Regions from separate parts of the Paenibacillus sp. DRB1-1 genome, predicted to be linked through region 1. Evidence: a T-box and tRNA genes for the amino acid it is inferred to sense, from the RefSeq annotation. Region 1 holds a T-box; the other holds one or more tRNA genes.
The links. The T-box of region 1 lies ahead of tyrS (tyrosine--tRNA ligase). A T-box ahead of a tRNA ligase gene usually reads a tRNA of that ligase, here a tRNA-Tyr.
Positions count from the first base shown of each region.

Region 2: it has a tRNA-Tyr gene. The T-box ahead of tyrS (tyrosine--tRNA ligase) is inferred to sense a tRNA for this amino acid. The anticodon was not compared.

Region 1 covers NZ_JBODQH010000001.1:4,793,629-4,807,368, reverse strand. Annotated here, with positions in the region: gene ACQW03_RS21395 (sensor domain-containing diguanylate cyclase) at 1-39, opposite strand, end outside; gene rpsD (30S ribosomal protein S4) at 476-1,075, shown strand; gene ACQW03_RS21385 (AraC family transcriptional regulator) at 1,154-2,023, opposite strand; gene tyrS (tyrosine--tRNA ligase) at 2,223-3,476, opposite strand; T-box leader at 3,543-3,809, opposite strand; gene ACQW03_RS21375 (transglycosylase domain-containing protein) at 3,945-6,968, shown strand; gene acsA (acetate--CoA ligase) at 7,092-8,807, opposite strand; gene ACQW03_RS21365 (GNAT family N-acetyltransferase) at 9,054-9,686, shown strand; gene ACQW03_RS21360 (5'-methylthioadenosine/adenosylhomocysteine nucleosidase) at 9,699-10,397, opposite strand; gene ccpA (catabolite control protein A) at 10,511-11,518, opposite strand; gene ytxJ (bacillithiol system redox-active protein YtxJ) at 11,626-11,967, opposite strand; gene ACQW03_RS21345 (hypothetical protein) at 12,069-12,515, opposite strand; gene ACQW03_RS21340 (type 1 glutamine amidotransferase domain-containing protein) at 12,854-13,390, shown strand; gene ptsP (phosphoenolpyruvate--protein phosphotransferase) at 13,578-13,740, opposite strand, start outside.
Region 2 covers NZ_JBODQH010000001.1:2,100,379-2,107,294, reverse strand. Annotated here, with positions in the region: rRNA gene ACQW03_RS09390 (23S ribosomal RNA) at 1-1,192, shown strand, start outside; rRNA gene rrf (5S ribosomal RNA) at 1,344-1,460, shown strand; tRNA gene ACQW03_RS09380 (tRNA-Ile) at 1,497-1,573, shown strand; tRNA gene ACQW03_RS09375 (tRNA-Ala) at 1,596-1,671, shown strand; tRNA gene ACQW03_RS09370 (tRNA-Asn) at 1,676-1,751, shown strand; tRNA gene ACQW03_RS09365 (tRNA-Met) at 1,786-1,859, shown strand; tRNA gene ACQW03_RS09360 (tRNA-Ser) at 1,863-1,954, shown strand; tRNA gene ACQW03_RS09355 (tRNA-Glu) at 1,987-2,058, shown strand; tRNA gene ACQW03_RS09350 (tRNA-Val) at 2,065-2,140, shown strand; tRNA gene ACQW03_RS09345 (tRNA-Met) at 2,171-2,244, shown strand; tRNA gene ACQW03_RS09340 (tRNA-Asp) at 2,270-2,346, shown strand; tRNA gene ACQW03_RS09335 (tRNA-Phe) at 2,413-2,485, shown strand; tRNA gene ACQW03_RS09330 (tRNA-Thr) at 2,512-2,587, shown strand; tRNA gene ACQW03_RS09325 (tRNA-Tyr) at 2,592-2,677, shown strand; tRNA gene ACQW03_RS09320 (tRNA-His) at 2,697-2,769, shown strand; tRNA gene ACQW03_RS09315 (tRNA-Gln) at 2,787-2,861, shown strand; tRNA gene ACQW03_RS09310 (tRNA-Lys) at 2,866-2,941, shown strand; tRNA gene ACQW03_RS09305 (tRNA-Leu) at 2,956-3,043, shown strand; tRNA gene ACQW03_RS09300 (tRNA-Gly) at 3,050-3,124, shown strand; tRNA gene ACQW03_RS09295 (tRNA-Cys) at 3,135-3,206, shown strand; tRNA gene ACQW03_RS09290 (tRNA-Arg) at 3,233-3,309, shown strand; tRNA gene ACQW03_RS09285 (tRNA-Pro) at 3,332-3,405, shown strand; tRNA gene ACQW03_RS09280 (tRNA-Gly) at 3,415-3,485, shown strand; gene ACQW03_RS09275 (PAS domain-containing sensor histidine kinase) at 3,687-4,790, opposite strand; gene ACQW03_RS09270 (response regulator) at 4,783-5,436, opposite strand; gene ACQW03_RS09265 (GAF domain-containing protein) at 5,580-6,029, opposite strand; gene ACQW03_RS09260 (Crp/Fnr family transcriptional regulator) at 6,329-6,916, shown strand, end outside.

The DNA.
Region 1 (13,740 bases):
GTCAAGCATTTGCTGATCCGTTGTTGAAAATTCCGACATATTAAGGCGCTCCTTCACAGCAAAATTAGCTGTACCAAGACAGCGGCTATACACCACTATAGCTCATAATATGATCTATTTTACTCTCAACTCTAGAAATTTGCATCCATTTTTCAGAAATTCGTCCCACTTTTTTAGTTCTTAAGCCCTATCGACAAAATCTGACGTTTTCATTCTTTTTCTTTTCTTGACATTGACCCACTTTTACATATAGTATATATTAATGAAAAAGACTGTACGGCAGAACTATCTACTGTGCGGATCTTAAATTTTGGGCGTAACAGTTTGTGTCACCCTCATCTTTTTTGTTGCTGACAGGACAGCGGCTGAACTTTTCTGTCAGTAGTGCGTCTTACCTTAATTGGTAGCGCCGAACAAATTGGAGCGCAAAGAGAGCCCCAACTCAAATTTTAATTATGAAGGAGTTAACTCTATAATGGCACGTTACACTGGTCCTAAATTTAAATTGAGCCGTCGTCTCGGTATTTCCCTGAGCGGCACAGGTAAAGAATTGAAACGCCCTTTCCCTCCGGGACAACATGGTGCAAACCAACGGAGAAAAATCAGCAACTACGGTATGCAGCTTCAAGAGAAACAAAAGCTGCGTCACATGTACGGCTTGGGTGAAAAACAATTCCGTACCCTGTTCAACAAAGCTCAACACATGCACGGTATCGCTGGTGAAAACTTTATGTTCTTGCTGGAAAGCCGCCTGGACAACCTTGTGTTCCGTCTTGGCTTTGCTAATTCCCGTGCAGGCGCACGTCAATTGGTAGCTCACGGTCACGTTACTGTGAACGGTAAAAAAGTTGACATCGCTTCTTACCAAGTAAGTCTTGGCGACGTGATCGGTCTTCGTGAAAGAAGTCGTTCCCTGTCTTCCATTAAAGAAGCTTTGGAAAACCGCAACCACTTGGCAGCTTACCTGGAGTACAATGACGCAGCTCTGGAAGGTAAATTCATTCGTTTGCCTGAGCGTGGCGAATTGTCCCAAGATATCGATGAAAAACAAATCGTCGAATTCTACAACCGCTAATCCTTGCATTAGCACCAAAAAGCACTCGAATTTATTCGGGTGCTTTTTTATATTCCCTATGCATCGAGCCTGAGGGTATTATTCAATGGGGATGTATACCTTCATACTCAAATGATCTGGATAGGAGGAATTCATCACGTCCGTAATTTCAAAATCAGGCCCCTCCCTCCGTTCAAAATTAGAATTAGGAAGCCATGTGCCATAGATAAAATCTCGTATATTCTGAACCCGTCCATCTGAACCCGAAGCGTCAAACTCAGCATACTTCCCTGCTGGAATCTCCATATATATAAAACCCTCTGCCAGTTCTTTTGACTCTTTTTCAACTGCCTCGCCTACCACAAATGAAAATGCACCGTTGTCTTCAAATCGACAGGCAACCCCATATGACATTCCCGGTGCAATTTTGTTCGGGATATACATAAAATATTCATTTGCTCCAAAGTGCCCATAAAACCCTGGGATTTCTTTATAGTGCTGCTCATTGTTCAGATTTGTTTTATATTCATATCCTACAATTTTGACCGTTTCGAGCTGCAATATCACCGGCTTATTCACATCCAAATCCCCCATCGTATTTTTTTGGTAATCCAGAAAATTGATTTTACTTTGCGCAGGAAGCTCAATATTACCGTTACGATACTTCCCAGGAGTGATCCCAAAGTTCTTTTCAAAAGCGCGGGTAAAAGCTTCTTGTGAGTTGTACTGATACTCAATAGCAATGTCCAACACTTTTTGATTGGATTGTTTTAGCTGTTCAGCCGCCTCGGACAATCTTCTCCTTCTTATATATTGTTGAACCGTAAAACCCGAAATGGCCTGAAAAACCCGTTGGAAATGAAAAGCTGAAAAGCATGCCTGTGAAGCAATCTCGGCAATTTTTAAATCCTCCCGGAGATTCAATTCAATAAACTCAATCGCACACTGAATTCGTTTAAAGTAGTCCATATAATCCTTCCCCGCACTTGTAATTGTTTTGGTTATCAATCCTACACCCAAATTGTGCAACCTACGTTTTCATTATGTATAACTCTTTACCTACATGTTTGATTATTTGTGCTAAGTTTACCATGACTTTTCACTTATCAGAAAAAAAAGCAACGCTGAGATCGATACAATCTCAGTGCTGCTTTTGAATATATTTTCATTATCCAAGCTTGATTTTAGCAAATTTCCGTTTACCTACCTGCACAATGTCGCCTTCCTTCGGCGTGTATGCTTCATTCACATCGGTCCATTTCTCTTCGTTAATTTTGACCGAACCCTGCTGAATACTGCGCTTGGCTTCACCATTTGATGCTGCAAAGCCCAGATGAGTCAGCAACTGGATCACACGAATGCCACCTTCTTCTAACTGATCAGCCGTCAAGGTGAACTCTTCAATATCGTCAGGCAGCGCACGTTGCTGGAATACGGTCACAAAATGCTGCTTCGCTGCTTCCTCTGCTTCTTCGCCGTGGTACATGCGCACTAACGTTCCAGCCAGCTTCATTTTGGCATCACGTGGATGTACTGAGCCGTCCTTAACACCTTTCGCCAGCTCTGCCAGCTCCTCGTTGTTGATATCCGTTGCAAGCTCAAAATATTTCAGCATCAGCTCGTCAGGAACGGACATGGATTTCCCGTATATTTCGTTCGGCTCCTCATCAACACCAATGTAGTTCCCCAAACTTTTGCTCATCTTCTGGACGCCATCCAGCCCTTCAAGCAATGGTAATGTAATAGTAGCCTGCGGCTCAACTCCGTATTCTTTTTGCAGGGTTCTGCCCATCAGCAGATTAAACTTCTGATCCGTCCCCCCCAATTCAATATCGCTTTGGAGAGCCACGGAATCCATGCCCTGCATCAGCGGGTAAAAGAACTCATGGATGCTGATCGGCAATCCGTTTTGGTACCTTTTTGTAAAATCATCTCGTTCCAACATACGGGCAACCGTTACTTTGGCCGACAGGGTTACTACATCAGCAAAAGACATTGGCCCTAACCATTCGGAATTGTAGAATACCTTTGTTTTTTCAGGATCGAGAATTTTAAAAATTTGTTCCTTGTACGTTTGTGCATTACGCTGTACATCTTCCTCAGTCAGTTGCTTACGAGTCTCCGATTTACCTGTCGGATCACCAATTCTGCCTGTAAAATCTCCGATAATCAGTTGCACTTGATGGCCTAATTCCTGGAACTGGCGCAGTTTGTGCATAACAACCGTATGTCCGATGTGAATGTCTGGCGCAGATGGATCAAGACCCAGCTTAATTTTGAGCGGCTCGCCGCTAACGACCGACTTAATTACCTTACGCTTCAGCTCATCCTCCGGTACAATCTCCGCCACACCCCGCTGTATCACCTCTAGCTGTCGCTCGACCTCTACCTGTTGCTCCGGCTTCAATTCTTCCCACTTCATCCTGTATACCTCCTATTTTTCATCCAAAATATTACATATTAGACAAACCAAAAAGCCCCTTTCATCCCAAGGGACGAGAAGGAGCTACTCGCGTTACCACCCTAATTAAAGAAACGCATGTCAAAGACAGACATTTCTTTCACTTCATTCCTATAACGGGCCTACACCCGGTACTGGATTACTATGGTAGCTTCGCAAACCTGCAAATGCTTACCATTCATCCAGACAGCTCCAGACGGTAATTCAAAGGAGGGACGCTACCGATTCACACCACCCATCGGCTCTCTGCACAACGTGATTCCGCCTTCTACTGAAGTCTTTCTCTGCTTTTCACGATATTTACTTTGACCTATTTATAACACACTGCTTTTATGTAGTCAACGACACCAAAAGACAGGCTTTTTAGCATATGGGTTCATTTTGTAATTTTATGCTATAATAATGGCTGTTATAAAGGAGGAAGACTTAATGGTTGAAGAAAAAAACAATGTATCAGCGCCAAAGCCTTCCCGCTTGAGGACAACCATGCGAAGGCTCGGCCGTGTCATAAAGTGGGTCATCATCATCGGTTTTATGGGGGCACTATTTGCAGGAGGGGCCGCCGCCGGCTATGTTGCTTCTATTGTAAAAAGCGAACCCGTGCGTTCCAGATCCATGATCTTACAGGAAGTAGATAAGAATGCAATTACAGGCTTCGCTTATTTCAATGATGGCTCTCCCATCGGACAACTTCGGACAGAAGAAGATCGAAGACCTGTCACGTTTAAGGAGATTCCACAACTCGTCATTGACGCAGTCATTGCCATTGAAGATAATCATTTTTATGAGCATAAAGGTGTCGATCTGTCGGGAACGCTGCGTGCTGTGAAGCAAAAGGCGCTGCATGAATCCGTACAAACCGGGGGTAGTACCCTCACCCAGCAGCTTGCGCGTCGTGTCTTTCTAAATCTCGATCGCACGGATGACCGCAAGGTCAAAGAAATTTTGCTGTCTCTGCGCCTTGAGCGCTTCCTGAGCAAGCAACAAATTATTACAGCCTATCTCAATAAAGTACCTTTTGGTAACGGTTCAAGCGGTTACAACGTCTTTGGCATTAAAGCAGCGGCCAAAGGTATTTTTAATGAGAATGATCTGAATGAGATTAATGTAGCCCAGGCCGCCTATCTGGCAGGTTTGCCACAGCTTCCTTCTTCTTATTCTGCTTACAACGGTAAGGGCGAGTTTAATGAAGCTGGCTTTAAAAGAGCCATCAACCGCCAGCACCTGGTGCTCAGTCGAATGCTGGAGGAGAATAAAATCAATAAAGCACAGTATGATGAAGCGATGGCTTTTGATATCAAAAAATCTCTCGCACCACGCACTGTTAAAGCTTATAACACCTATCCATACCTTATGATGGAAACAGAACGACAGGCTGCGCAGGCACTCATGTCTGTCACCAATCCGGGCCAAGCAGCTAATGCCAGTGCAGATGCCAAGACCAAGGACGATAACGATATACTCAAAGAAGCCGAACAGCAGCTTCGCACAGGCGGTTATATGGTGTATACCACCATTGATAAGAGCGTCTACAAATCTATGCGTCAAATTGCAGAAAATAAAAACAACTTCTCTGCCACTAGTAAAACCAAGGGTGACGAACAAGCAGCGGCTATTCTGATTCAGCATAAAACAGGCGCCATTCTTGGAATGATGGAAGGGCGGGACTTCCAAAAGGAGCAGATGAATTATGCCACGCAGATGGTACGTCAACCAGGTTCGGCAATGAAACCGATTGCTGCCTATCTCCCTGCATTGGACAGCGGTCTTGTGCAGCCTGGTAGTATCGTGGATGATGCCCCTATTATTTTGAAAGATGGCAGTAATGGATATCATATTCCGAAAAATTCTAACAACCGCTATCAAGGATTGGTTACGGCGCGTTATGCACTGAATCAATCGCTAAATACGATAGCACTCAAGCTGTTTAACGAAAAAGTAGGGATTAGCAATGCTTGGGCTTTTGCTAAAAAACTGGGTATCACCACCTTGGAATCCAGTGATAACAACGCCCAAACGGGTGTACTTGGCGGCTTGGCCCATGGGGTGACCGTCGAGGAACTCACGAATGCATATGGAGCCATTCCAAACGGCGGTGTGTTTAATGACGCCTATATGATCGAAAAGATTGTGGATTCGCAAGGCAATATTGTATATAAGCATCAGGCTAATCCTGTGCAGGCCTTCTCACCGCAAACCGCCTACCTTATGACAGATATGTTGCGTACAGCCGTGTCGGAAGGCACAGGCAGACTGGTGAAGCGGAACTTTGATCAATCCGGCAAGATTCCGATTGCCGGCAAGACAGGCACTACGCAATCCTACACTGATGTTTGGTTCGAGGGCTTTACGCCTGACGTCACGCTGGGTGTATGGGTTGGTTACAAGCAACCTGTCAATAAGCTTGAAACGAAAGTCCAAAAAGAGCGGGCTCGTCGCCTATGGGCTCTAATCATGAATGAAGTAACAGCTAAAGATGCTCAGCTGTTTCAAACGGACAGCTTCAAGAGACCTGACGGCATTGTAAGCCGTACAGCATCCGCGTATGGTTCGGACATTTATAACAGTAAGTATCCACCTAAAAACAGTGAAAATGGTGTGAGCCGTGCGAAATATATTACCTATCAAGGTGTGAATTATATTCCACGTGAGGGTACACCGGATGATATGTTATATGAACGGACCGTTAGGAAACGGGAAAAGCCCATCTCAGAATTGATTAAAGAGCTTCAGCAAGCTTTTAAGGTGATGAGACGACATAATTCGTTGTCCTACTATCTGCCTCAGGATGCAGATAAGGAAGCTCCTACTCAGATTGATCCACGCAAGGACGATGGAGCAGCCCCTAACGCTCCATCTAGCGTCAACGTAAGCTATAATGACGGCAAAGCCATAATCAGCTTTAGCCCAAGCGGAAACAGCGACGTCGTAGGATACCGTCTGTATCGTTCTACAGATGGGGGTAGCTTCCAACGGCTTGGCAAGGTTGTTATGGCTGACGGCTCCAAGGTGTTCTCTGACAGCCCTGGGGGCAGCAGCTCCAGCTACTACGTGACCGCCGTTGATGTAGGCGGCCATGAGTCCGGTCCAAGCCCGAAAGCAAGCGCAGCACCTGTGGTGCCACCTGCAGATTCTGAGTCTCCAGACGTTCCGGGCGAGGGAGATGGAACAGGTGTGCAACCTACAGAGGTTCCTACTGCCCCTGGACAGCCCCAAGCTAAAGCCGCTGGCTCATCCGTAGCGCTCCAATGGAGCGCAGGTAAGTCTGCGGACGCTATTACAGGCTATAACGTGTATTACAGCGAAAGCGGTGCGGAGCCTTTTACAAACATAGGCTCTACCGCATCTACCAGCTTTGAATATAAGTCGGGGAAAAAGCCAAAAGGCTGGTTTCGTGTCACTTCCATGAATGCCATGGGGGAATCGGCTCCTTCCGGAGCCGTCCGTCCATAACTGAAGACAAAAGCAGAAAGTGATAGGTTGGGTGAATATGAGATTCACCCTAACAAAAAGGGAGTCCCCTTAGCCGTTAAGGCTTTGGAGACTCCCTTTTTTAATTCTAATATGCACAGCACTTCAATCCTCTATGGTAGATAAGTCACCTGTAGGAAGGTTAAGCTCCCAGGCTTTCAACACGCGTCTCATAATTTTACCGGAACGGGTTTTGGGTAGCTTTTCCTTAAACTCAATTTCGCGTGGAGCAGCATGAGCAGACAGCCCTTCCTTAACGAAGCGATAGATGTCCTGCTGTAAAGCTTCAGACGGTGCATAGCCTTCACGCAGTGCAACAAAAGCCTTGATAATCTCTCCCCGCACAATATCTGGTTTTCCAATGACTCCGGCTTCCGCTACAGCAGGATGCTCCAGAAGCTTGCTCTCCACCTCAAAAGGGCCGATTCGCTCCCCGGAGGAGTTAATGACATCATCAATCCTACCCTGAAACCAGAAATATCCGTCCTCATCCATGTAAGCTGAATCACCCGATACATACCAACCGGGAAAGCGGAAATATTCCTGAAACTTGTTCGGATTGTTCCATATACGATTCATCATGGATGGCCATGGTGTACGGATCGCCAAGTGGCCCATCCGGTTAGGAGGCAACACCTGCCCTCTGTCGTCCAAAATAGCAGCCTGAATACCTGGGAGTGGCTTTCCCATCGAACCCGGCTTAATTGGCAGCTCAGGGTAATTACAGATCAACTGTGCTCCTGTTTCCGTCATCCACCAAGTATCATGAATGCGCTGTGTATACACTTGCCATCCCCATCGCACCACTTCTGGATTCAACGGTTCCCCGACGGATAATACATGCCGCAGGCTGCTGAGATCATATTTGGAAACAACCTGCTCTCCTGCGCTCATCAGCATTCGAAACGCTGTAGGAGCACTATACCATATGGTCACTTCGTGACGCTCAATCGTGCGGTACCAGTCTTCCGGGCTGAAACGCCCCCCACGAATGACATTCGTCGCTCCATTTAGCCATGGAGCAAAAATACCGTATGATGTTCCCGTGACCCAGCCAGGATCAGCAGTACACCAATACACATCATCTTCCCGCAAATCCAGTACCATTTTGCCAGTATAGTAATGCTGAATCATTGCATTTTGCACATGATACACGCCTTTGGGCTTGCCTGTTGAGCCTGATGTATAGTGAATAATTAATCCATCTTCACGATTCAACCATTCTGGCTCAAGTTCCTCTGAGGACATAAGCATTTCTGTCTCGAAATCGATAATTCCCTGCTCGCGTGCATCCATATCACCAACCACAAAAATATGTCGCAGCTCAGGAAGCTCCTCACGTTTTACCCGTGGCAGAAGCGCAGGTGTGGTCACTAATGCCACCGCCCCACTATCCTCCAATCGATCTTTAACCGCAGTTTCCATAAACGCCTCAAACAATGGACCGACAACAGCCCCTACCTTTAGAACACCAAGTAAACTAATAACCAGCTCGGGTGAACGTGGCATGAAAATAAATACCCGCTCCCCTTTACCAATACCGTATTTCCGCAGCACATTTCCGAACCTGTTAGAGCTAGCACGAAGCTGAGAGAAGGTGTAGGTTTCGTGACGGTTTGCGTCACAATACAATAGTGCCGCTTTCTCACCTCGTCCTTCCTGTACATGTCGATCAATGGCTTCATGTGCCATATTCACCCTGCCTGTTTCATACCACGTAAAATGACGCTCTGCATCCTCCCACTGAAAGTTGTTGTAAGCTTGTTCATACGGGCCCATGTTGGATGTGGGAACTACAGTCTGGAGTTCTTCAATCTTCATGCGTTAAGCCTCCTCACAATGGATTAATGAGAATCACACAGAACAAGATAACGCTTACAAAACCAATAAAGCAGATGAAGTCCTTTGGTGTACTGGTTGATTTAAGCACTTAATTGTGAACATTTTATGTCTAAAACAGTATATCATAGGTCAGGATGTGACGACCATCCTTTTCATTTAATTGTTTTTTTGCTATAAGTAGGGGATATGAGGAACGAGCTCATGGCGAACAAGGAGGGCGTACACATGCAGCATTTAAAACTGTACCACTTGGACACGCTGGATCATAAGGGACAAACAATCTATGTAGAAGGCCCCGTATCCGCGGATCATCTGCGTTCATTTCAAATGCACAAGCAATTAGATGCCTTTCGCAAACCAAAGGAACAGTTCGACGCGTTGGTGGATATTTCGGAACTGCCAGAAGGCAGAATTATCATTGCCCACAACGGGGAAACCCTTCTGGGATATGTTACTTTTCATTACCCAGATGAGATGGAGCGCTGGTCGGAAGCTGGCATGAAGGATTTACTGGAACTTGGAGCTGTTGAGGTAGCCGATGACTATCGTGGTCTGGGCCTGGGTAGCCGAATGATTCGGATTGCCTTTGAGGACGGACAGCTTGAATCCTATATTATTTTTACGACCGAATACTATTGGCATTGGGATTTAAAAGGCAGCGGTCTCTCCGTATGGGAATACCGCCGCATGATGGAACGTCTGATGAAAACTGTAGATATGGTCTGGTACGCCACGGATGATCCTGAAATATGCTCACATCCTGCTAACTGTCTGATGGTACGAATGGGAAAGGATGTGCCCCTCGCATCACAGGAGCAGTTTGACCATATCCGGTTTGTCCGAAGATTCATGTATTAAAAAATTATACCCTTAGCCCAAATGCTTGAGCATGAACTCCACAATACGATGCGAACGATGTGAAGCTTCTACCGTAAATTCAGCATAATTAACGCGAGCCGATCCATCAGCCTTATCTGACATAGATCGTAGGACAACATAAGGCACAGCGTTCATATGAGCTGTCTGAGCCACAGCTGCACCCTCCATTTCGGTACAAGCACCGTCCATTTCCTGATGTAATGCAGTCACTAACTCACGATTTGCAACAAATTGATCGCCAGAAAGTACCTTGCCGACAATATACCGATCGCCAAACGATTTGCAGGCTTGCTCAGCTAGACTTACAAGCTTGGGATCAGCCACAAACTCTGAGGTGTCCTGATAAGGAATGACCCCTCTGGCATAACCCAAAGGCGTTACATCCATATCATGCTGCATACATGTTGATGAGATGACAATATCCCCAATGTTTAAATCGGGATGAACTGCCCCTGCCACTCCCGTAAATATAATCTGTTCTACACCAAAATGATCAATCAGGATTTGTGTTGTTACCGCAGCATTAACCTTGCCTACACCGGATTTGCAGACAACGACTCTTTGCCCGTGAATGATTCCTGTAGTGTACGTGATTCCAGCCTTGACCGTCTTGCTCGCTTCCGTCATCGCTGCCAGCAGCAATTCAATTTCTTCATCCATAGCACCCATTAATCCATAAAGTCGGCTCATTACGCATCCCTCTATTCTTGGTTTGATGATGATGTCCATAAGAAGCTTTATATCCGCGAAAAAAGCTCCATCAAAGGAGCTTTCATCGAGGTATATCCTATTCAGCACTGCGTCTAGTCTAAATAATTAACTGACAACCGCAAAATTGTTTCATGCGGCAAAATAACGCGAGGATTCTCCACGTTTTCCTTTTTCATCAGCTTGGTCAGCAAACGCATCGCTACCGCACCCAAATCGTACATCGGTTGCGCGACGGTTGTCAGCTGAGGACGAACCATAGAAGCCATACGAATATTGTCAACACTGATTACCGAAAAATCATCAGGAACTTTCAATCCCTCATCCTGAATACTGTGGATCGCACCAATTGCCATTTCATCCGTAGCAGCAAAAATCGCACTTGGCTTCTTCTTCAGGCCGAGAAAATATTTCATTGCTTCGACACCGGATTCATAACGGTAGTTCCCGATTCGCACGAGATCCTCCTGATAATCAATCCCGGCTGTTTCCAGTGCTCTCTTGTAACCTTGGAAACGTGCATAGCCGTTTGCAGGGTCTTGAAGCGTACCACTGATCATTGCGATTTGACGGTGTCCATGGCGGATCAACGTGTTTACTGCATCAAAAGCAGCGGCTTCATGGTCGATATCGACCGAAGGATAGCTTCCTTTTTCATCACTCGTTGCACATAGAACGATAGGGACCGCAGCTGTATGGAACGCCTGAATATGCTCGTCCGTTACTGTACCACCCATGAACAGAAGACCATCCACTTGCTTTTCAAGCAATGTGTTGATGACACGAATCTCTTTTTCTTTTCGCTTGTCGGCATTACACAAAATAATATTATAGTGATACATATTCGCTATATCCTCAATACCGCGCGCAATTTCTGCAAAAATTGAGTTCGATATATCCGGTATAACCACGCCGACGGTCGTTGTCTTCTTGCTGGCCAGACCTCTAGCAACCGCATTTGGGCGATATCCCAATTGTTCAATCGCTTCGTACACTTTCTTGCGGGTCTGAGGTTTCACATTAGGATTATTGTTAACTACGCGGGACACTGTGGCCATTGAGACACCAGCTTCGCGAGCTACATCATAGATCGTTACCGTCACATTCCTTCTCTCCATTGCCAATAAATTTTCAACCGAATCCTAGATCAACTAATTAGAACCATGATACGACAAAATACTACTTTATGCAACGACAGCACACATTCTATCTATGTGAGATGATCGTGGAGTGCACGGGCTGTAATATTCGAATGGGATGTATGCCAAACAGCCTCTCCGCCCTTGATTAAAATGGCCTGCGGGGATTCATGCTTTACCTGAAGCCTGTCCGCGGTTTCATTGGACACCAGCCGATCTTCTACTACATAAATGATACCGTATTCAATATTTTCGTTGGGAGCGCCATGCAAATAGGACTCCACTTCCTGATATGCGCCTGCACTTATCGGACAACGTGTGCTATGTTTAAAGAGAAGCAACGGCTTGTCTGATGACGCTTCCAGAGCCGTATTTAATTGTTGAACAGTAGTCATTTTTGTCATCGTCGCCATTGGATATACATTCCTTTCTGTGTCTTGTCGTATGGCCTATTCACATCGTAACAAAAAGAACATGTAAAATCCAATGGTGACCATGAAAATTTTCATATTTTTTAGTTTTTTGTATTCGTAAATACCGATTCACTGGTAAAACCGGATAATTGAACCAATTTTTTCTCTACATCATTCATCCAATCTTCGTCTCCCAGACTTCTCGCATAGCGATAAAGATCCAGTAAGAGATTAATTCGAAGCTCCATGCGCTCCTCCAAAGCAGATTGCCAATCCACATTGGGATTGTCCGTTTCCTCCAATACAAGCTTGCGAATTATTTCTGCCAGTTCATTGTTGCGAGCAAAAGATATTCTCCGTGCCGTAGGTTTGCTCCCTAAACTTTGTAATAGTGCCTTAATATCCTTTGTCACATGCTGCAAAACCTCACTGGAAAAGCATGACGAGCATGAGAATACAGGGACGTGCAAAATTTCAACCTTGTCCGCATAGATTACCTTTCGCAGTTCCAGTCCCATCGGTTTGCCACATTGACATTGCTTATGCATTTAACCACCTCATTACGTAGGATCAAACTATACGAGGATCTCATCAGAATCCAAATATATCTATTTACTAGTCTAATAAATATTTGTTAACTCCATTAAATCTATCATACCTTGTTTTATTTCGACTATGGGACCTCAAATCCTTCCACAGATTGCAGCTATGAACAAATTACCAAAGCTTTGGAGGGTCAGAAAATGACGACAATTGCTGTCAAAGAGCAGACTACTAACATAAGAATCTGCGAAGGAATGGACTTCGAGCGTTCTTTTTCTTAAGATGTAAAAGTACAGATTACAAAACAGAGGTGTCATCATGTGACGCACGAAAGGATGGTTGGATGTCAAGACTTGCTGGAAAAAAGGTTATCGCCCTAGTGGATGAGGAATTCGAGGATCTGGAGCTGTGGTATCCGATTTACCGTGTTCGTGAAGAAGGCGCAGAGGTGCATTTAGCCGGTGCGGAAAAGGGTAAGAAATATATTGGAAAATATGGCGTACCTGCGGAAGTGGAATATGCCTTTGAGGAACTGAATAGCAGTAATTATGACGGAATTCTCGTCCCTGGCGGTTGGGCACCTGATAAGCTGCGCCGCTATCCCAAGGTAATTCAACTCGTACAGGAGTTTCATGCTGCTCATAAGCCGATTGGACAGATCTGCCATGCAGGCTGGGTACTGATCTCTGCTAAAATTTTGGATGGTGTTACGGTAACCTCCACACCAGGTATTCGTGATGATATGGAGAATGCAGGAGCTATTTGGAAGGATGAGGCAGTTGTGACGGACGGACATATTGTATCTGCTCGTCGGCCGCCTGATCTTCCACCTTACGGAAAAGCGTTCTGCGATTTGTTAGCAGATAACACCCGGAAATAAGAGATTAAGTTAATTTTCCGTAATCTCAAAAGGCTGTCAACAAGATGAAAAAAAGAACCTTCAAAACCATGAATAAGTGGTTTTGAAGGTTCTTTTTCGTCCAAGCCGTGCTACGACATTAAGGTTTGCTACGACAAGCTCAACAGTACGGGGTATTGGCTGTGCAAAGCTTTGCGGACATTACATATTACTGCCGTCCAGGCCCGGCCGGAGTGCAGCTGACATTAGCTGCAGTCAGCTTGTCTTCGATTGCTGCACCAGTGGACATGCCAAAGCAAACCTGAGCGACTGTCGTTGCCTCAGATGCAGTCGTATTCAGCACACGATGCTTGACCCGCAATAAAGATTGG
Region 2 (6,916 bases), 2.7 Mb from region 1:
AACTTCGGGAGAAGGGGTGCCTCGGTAGGGTGAATAGCCCGAGGGGGCCGCAGTGAAAAGGCCCAAGCGACTGTTTAGCAAAAACACAGGTCTGTGCGAAGCCGCAAGGCGAAGTATACGGGCTGACGCCTGCCCGGTGCTGGAAGGTTAAGGGGAGTGGTAAGCCCTTCGGGGCGAAGCTATGAACCGAAGCCCCAGTAAACGGCGGCCGTAACTATAACGGTCCTAAGGTAGCGAAATTCCTTGTCAGGTAAATTCTGACCCGCACGAATGGCGTAACGACTTGGGCGCTGTCTCAACGAGAGATCCGGTGAAATTTTAATACCTGTGAAGATGCAGGTTACCCGCGACAAGACGGAAAGACCCCATGGAGCTTTACTGCAGCTTGATATTGAATTTGGGTACGATCTGTACAGGATAGGTGGGAGCCGTAGAACTTTGAGCGCCAGCTTGAGGGGAGGCATCCTTGGGATACCACCCTGATCGTATCTAGGTTCTAACTTGGTACCGTAATCCGGTGCGAGGACAGTGTCAGGTGGGCAGTTTGACTGGGGCGGTCGCCTCCTAAAGAGTAACGGAGGCGCCCCAAGGTTCCCTCAGAATGGTTGGAAATCATTCGAAGAGTGCAAAGGCAGAAGGGAGCTTGACTGCGAGACCTACAAGTCGAGCAGGGACGAAAGTCGGGCTTAGTGATCCGGTGGTACCGCATGGAAGGGCCATCGCTCAACGGATAAAAGCTACCCTGGGGATAACAGGCTTATCTCCCCCAAGAGTCCACATCGACGGGGAGGTTTGGCACCTCGATGTCGGCTCATCGCATCCTGGGGCTGAAGTAGGTCCCAAGGGTTGGGCTGTTCGCCCATTAAAGCGGTACGCGAGCTGGGTTCAGAACGTCGTGAGACAGTTCGGTCCCTATCTGTCGTGGGCGTAGGAAATTTGAGAGGAGCTGTCCTTAGTACGAGAGGACCGGGATGGACGTACCGCTGGTGTACCAGTTGTTCCGCCAGGAGCACCGCTGGGTAGCTATGTACGGAAGGGATAAGCGCTGAAAGCATCTAAGCGTGAAGCCCCCCTCAAGATGAGATTTCCCAATTAGTAAGACCCCTTGAAGACGACGAGGTAGATAGGTTGGGGGTGGAAGTGCAGTAATGCATGGAGCTGACCAATACTAATCGGTCGAGGGCTTATCCTAAAATAAAACGCAAATGAGTTTCGGATCCAGTTTTCAGGGTGTAACCTTGAAGGTATGTACAAGTGACATACGACAAGCGCATGGCTATTCATTCACACGATAAGTGATGAACCGAATAACCGTACGGTAGAATTTGCACAGCAAATTCATGTTTGGTGGCGATAGCGGAGGGGTTCCACACGTACCCATCCCGAACACGACCGTTAAGCCCTCCAGCGCCGATGGTACTTGGACCGCAGGGTCCTGGGAGAGTAGGACGTCGCCAAGCGATATCCTTTAAAGGATGATGAAGTTTTACATGTTAGGGCCTTTAGCTCAGCTGGTTAGAGCGCACCCCTGATAAGGGTGAGGTCGGTGGTTCGAGTCCACTAAGGCCCACCACTTCTAGAATAACAAAAAGATTGGGGCCATAGCTCAGCTGGGAGAGCGCCTGCCTTGCACGCAGGAGGTCAGCGGTTCGATCCCGCTTGGCTCCACCAATATTCCCTGATAGCTCAGTTGGTAGAGCACTCGACTGTTAATCGAGTTGTCACAGGTTCGAGTCCTGTTCGGGGAGCCATGTTTTGAATATTTCTGAATTTTATATATAAGGTGGCGGCGTAGCTCAGCTGGCTAGAGCGTACGGTTCATACCCGTGAGGTCGGGGGTTCGATCCCCTCTGCCGCTACTCGGAGAGATACCCAAGTGGCTATAAGGGGACCCTCTGCTAAGGGGTTAGACTGCGAAAGCGGTGCGAGGGTTCGAATCCCTCTCTCTCCGCCATAAATTTATTGGAATCAGAACTTATTTTGTAAGGCCCGTTGGTCAAGGGGTTAAGACACCTCCCTTTCACGGAGGTAACAGGGGTTCGAATCCCCTACGGGTCATAATATGGAGGCTTAGCTCAGCTGGGAGAGCATCTGCCTTACAAGCAGAGGGTCGGGGGTTCGAACCCCTCAGCCTCCACCATAAGAAAATTTGATAAATCCCTTTTAATGTCGCGGGGTGGAGCAGTTCGGTAGCTCGTCGGGCTCATAACCCGAAGGTCGTAGGTTCAAATCCTGCCCCCGCAATTAATTTCCTATTGGAAATGCCTCTGGAACTGTGGTGTAGAGGCCTAACATGCCTGCCTGTCACGCAGGAGATCGCGGGTTCGAATCCCGTCAGTTCCGCCATTTTAACCTCATATATAGTTAGCATATATAGTGCGGATTATATGGTGTAGTAATAAAACAAATTATGGCTCGGTAGCTCAGTCGGTAGAGCAGAGGACTGAAAATCCTCGTGTCGGCGGTTCGATTCCGTCCCGAGCCACCTTTCAAGTGGGAAATGAGTAATGTGCCGGTGTAGCTCAACTGGTAGAGCAACTGACTTGTAATCAGTAGGTTGGGGGTTCAAGTCCTCTCGCCGGCACCATTTTGGAGGATTAGCGAAGTGGCCAAACGCATCAGACTGTAAATCTGCTCCCTTACGGGTTCGGTGGTTCGAATCCATCATCCTCCACCAGTCTTTTCATAATCATATGGCGGTCGTGGCGAAGTGGTTAACGCACCGGACTGTGACTCCGGCATTCGTGGGTTCAAGCCCCATCGGCCGCCCTTTATTCTTAATTTATTGGGGATTAGCCAAGCGGTAAGGCAACGGACTTTGACTCCGTCATGCATAGGTTCAAATCCTATATCCCCAGCCATTAAGAGCCATTAGCTCAGTTGGTAGAGCACCTGACTTTTAATCAGGGTGTCGAAGGTTCGAGTCCTTCATGGCTCACCATTTATAGTTATTTTGCGGTCGTGGCGGAATTGGCAGACGCGCACGGTTCAGGTCCGTGTGGGCTAACCCCCCGTGGAGGTTCGAGTCCTCTCGACCGCACCATATTTTGCGGACGTGGCTCAGCGGTAGAGCATCGCCTTGCCAAGGCGAGGGTCGCGGGTTCGATTCCCGTCGTCCGCTCCATTATCCATACGGCGCCATAGCCAAGTGGTAAGGCAAAGCTCTGCAAAAGCTTCATTCCCCAGTTCAAATCTGGGTGGCGCCTTGACTGCTCATTATGGATTTAAATATGCGCCCTTAGCTCAGCTGGATAGAGCGTTTGACTACGAATCAAAAGGCCGGGAGTTCGAATCTCTCAGGGCGCGCCATTTCTTAAAAAAAGTATAATGTCGGGATGTAGCTCAGCTTGGTAGAGCACCTGGTTTGGGACCAGGGGGTCGCATGTTCAAATCGTGTCATCCCGATACTGATTTGCGGGTGTAGTTCAATGGTAGAACTCCAGCCTTCCAAGCTGGTAGCGTGGGTTCGATTCCCATCACCCGCTTTTTGCTATAGCGGATTCTTGTTGCCTCAGTGGTGACACCTTATAAATAAAGAGAGCCTGTCTGGGGACAGAGCTCTCTCTTTTTTTGTATTTATTCTCATGTACCCACAATGTGTTGATTATTCATAATCTCGGTATCGGTGTATATCGTTCTGATCCATACAACTGGTATACACCGATAACCGATCTAGTGGACAGTTTTTACACGGGAATGGTCAGCTGGATGGAGGTTCCCTCATCTGGAGCAGAGGTCATGCTCATAAATCCCCCTACCCCTCTAGCTCGTTCTTCCATACTAAACAATCCAACTCCTTCTCCTTGGGACTTTCCAGAGAATCCAATGCCCTCATCCCGAATGGTCACTTGTATCATTTCATCTTGATCCTCAACGTCGACATATGCCTCCGCTACATCTGCGTATTTGGCTACATTCGTTAATGCCTCCTGTACAATCCGATAAATTGCTATTTCCTTGCGAATATCAAGGCGTTTACGTAGAGTGCATTGAAAATGCACCTCAATCCCGTAATGAGAACAGAAGTTTTCAATATAGGTTCTTATAGCTGGTACGACACCCAAATCATCCAGAACTGAGGGACGAAGTTCCCACGCTAGACCACGAACATCTTTGATGATGTCGGTCACCTGCGAACGAAGACTCTCCAGAGCAGCACTAGGTTGTTCGGCAAGTTGGCTGTCTAACTGAATAATAAGTGAAAATAAGCTTTGCCCTATCCCATCATGTAGCTCTCTTGAAAAGCGTTTACGTTCTTCTTCCTGTATTTGCATGACTTGCGTCATCATAGACTGGAGTTCTGCTTCTACCTGCTTCAGTTTAGTGACCTCATTGCGGATCGCTAAGTACTGATAGGGTTTACCTTCCTCGTCCATAAACGGAACGATCGTAGTATTCACCCAGTAGTAGCTGTTATCTTTAGCTCGATTACGTATTTCTCCTTGCCATACCTCACCTGAACGGATTGTAGTCCACAGGTTTTTCATGAAGGCAGGGGTATGATAGCCTGAATTAATGAGACGATGATCCTGACCGATCAGCTCTTCACGACTATATTGCGAAATCTCACAGAACTTGTCGTTCACGTACTGAATAATACCTCGATGATCGGTCAAAGCAACGATGGAAGACGTATCTAGAGCAAATTTAAGATTGGATAGTTGGTGGAGTGAGTTACGCAGTGCATGGAGAAAAGGGGACTCTGGTATATAAATTTCCAGATCATTCAGCAGTGTATCGGTTGATTCACCAAAGGCATGCTGCAGTAAAGGATTAGAAGGTTCATTCATAATGGAGCAGCCCCTTTTTTAGTGCGAATTTGACTAGCTCAGGTCGTGTTTTCAAGTTAAGCTTCTCCATAAGGTTACTTTTATGGGACTCTACGGTTTTGACGCTAATCACAAGGTGCTCGGCAATTTCCTTGTTGGCATATCCTTTGGCTACCCACGATAGAATCTCCTTTTCCCGCTCAGATAAGGATTCATAGGGTCCGGCTATGCCTTCCTGCTTGATTTTGTCCAGATATTCACTCATCAGTCGTTTGGTTGCATTCGGGTACAAATAGGCACTACCCTCGGCTACAGACTGGATGGCAGCGAGCAACTCCTCGTGAGGTGCGCTTTTTAAAATATATCCGGATGCTCCAGCCTGAATGGCCCGGAACAGATATTCTTCATCATCATGCATCGTTAAAATAAGGACTTCTGTATCGGGCAACTGTTTTTTTAATTCAGTGGTTGCCGTGAGACCATCTTTGCCAGGTGGCATGCTAAAATCCATGAGCACGACATTAGGTTGTAGCTCCACTGCCTTGCGGATTGCCTCATCCCCGTCTGCTGCATCTCCTACTACCTTGATACCGTTTTTGCCGTCCAATAGGGCCATGAGGCCAGAACGTACGACAACGTGATCATCCACTACTAGTATGCGAATCAATTTGTCATCCCCTCGAACGGTAAAAAAACCGTGCGTTTTGTCATAATCATAGCAAATTTTAGGGATTTCAATCAACAAAGATAGTTAGGGACAGTCATATCAAGTATTTTATGAGTTTCATTATCTACAGAAACATTGTTGATCTATGGAATAAGAGGGTAAGCACATAGTTGGCTAAGGCGTTGAGCGACTTGAGTGGCCTCGGCTACATCAGACTCTGTGAACATCCTCACATCACGATTACCAAGAAGCAGCACACCGTTGGGCAGATCCCCTGTGCTGGAAAAGGGAATAGCAACAGCAGAGTGAAGCTGCTCGGCCAGCATTAGTGCACATTCCTGACGCATACGTATACTACCTGATAGCAAAGCACTTACAGTCACGGTACGTCCCAAGCGAACAGCCATCCCGGCAATACCATGACCAATCTTAAAAGAAATAAGGCGATAGCGATTGCTTCGGCTACCGGAGGCGTAATACCAATGCAACTTACCACCCGACTTGGACATAAATGCAAGGGCAGTGAGATCACCATAAGTAGTATCTCTCAATTGGTTCAGTTCTTTTCGCATTTCATCCGTTATTTGTAGCATAGAAGACACATCCTTTTTCATAACCAAACTATATCTCTAATTCATTGTAGTTCCGGCAGTTACAAAAGTAGATCAGGGAACCCCCTGATCTATAGGCGCAGGAAACACTGACTTTTCATCAGGTCGGGTAAGGAGTAGGGATAAGGCCGATAAATGGGGTGTTAGCTTACATCTGGAGTGATATTTATCACAGCAAATCAGGGAGTAGGAAGGTATAAAATCAGGTGTTCTCCCGATAACAACCCAGACATTAAAACATTATGATATAGATATCAGGTAAACACGAGGAGGACGCTAACATGCAAGCCACTTGTATGGAACGGTTTGGGGACGAAGCGGAACGCACGGGAATTCAGATTTATTTGACAGAAGAACATTTTGATCTGCTAAAAGATATTATGTCCTGGAAGAAGGTAAAGGCAGGCGTTATGCTTTTCCGAGAGGGCGATGATGCAGAGCAGCTTTATTATATACATTCAGGTCATGTTAAACTTCGAAAATCGACAGAAGATGGTAAAGAACTGATTCTGACCATTCAGCATCAAGGCGACTTAATTGGGGAATTTAGCGGGATAGATGGAGAAGAGTATAGCTGCACTGCGGAAACAGCCGATGTGTGTGAGTTAGGCGTCGTGCTTGTTAAGGATTTGGAGTCGCTCTTGTCCAAAAATGGGGAAATGGCACTTCAGTTCATCCAGTGGATGGCGATGAAGCAACGCATTATGCAATCGCGTTTTCGGGACTTACTGTTGTATGGTAAAACTGGAGCACTAGCGTCTACATTGATCCGTGCTAGCAATACATGTGGCGTGGCTGTGAAGGATGGCATTTTACTAAATATGAAGCTAAGTCACTCCGAATTAGGTGAGATGATTGGAGCGACCCGA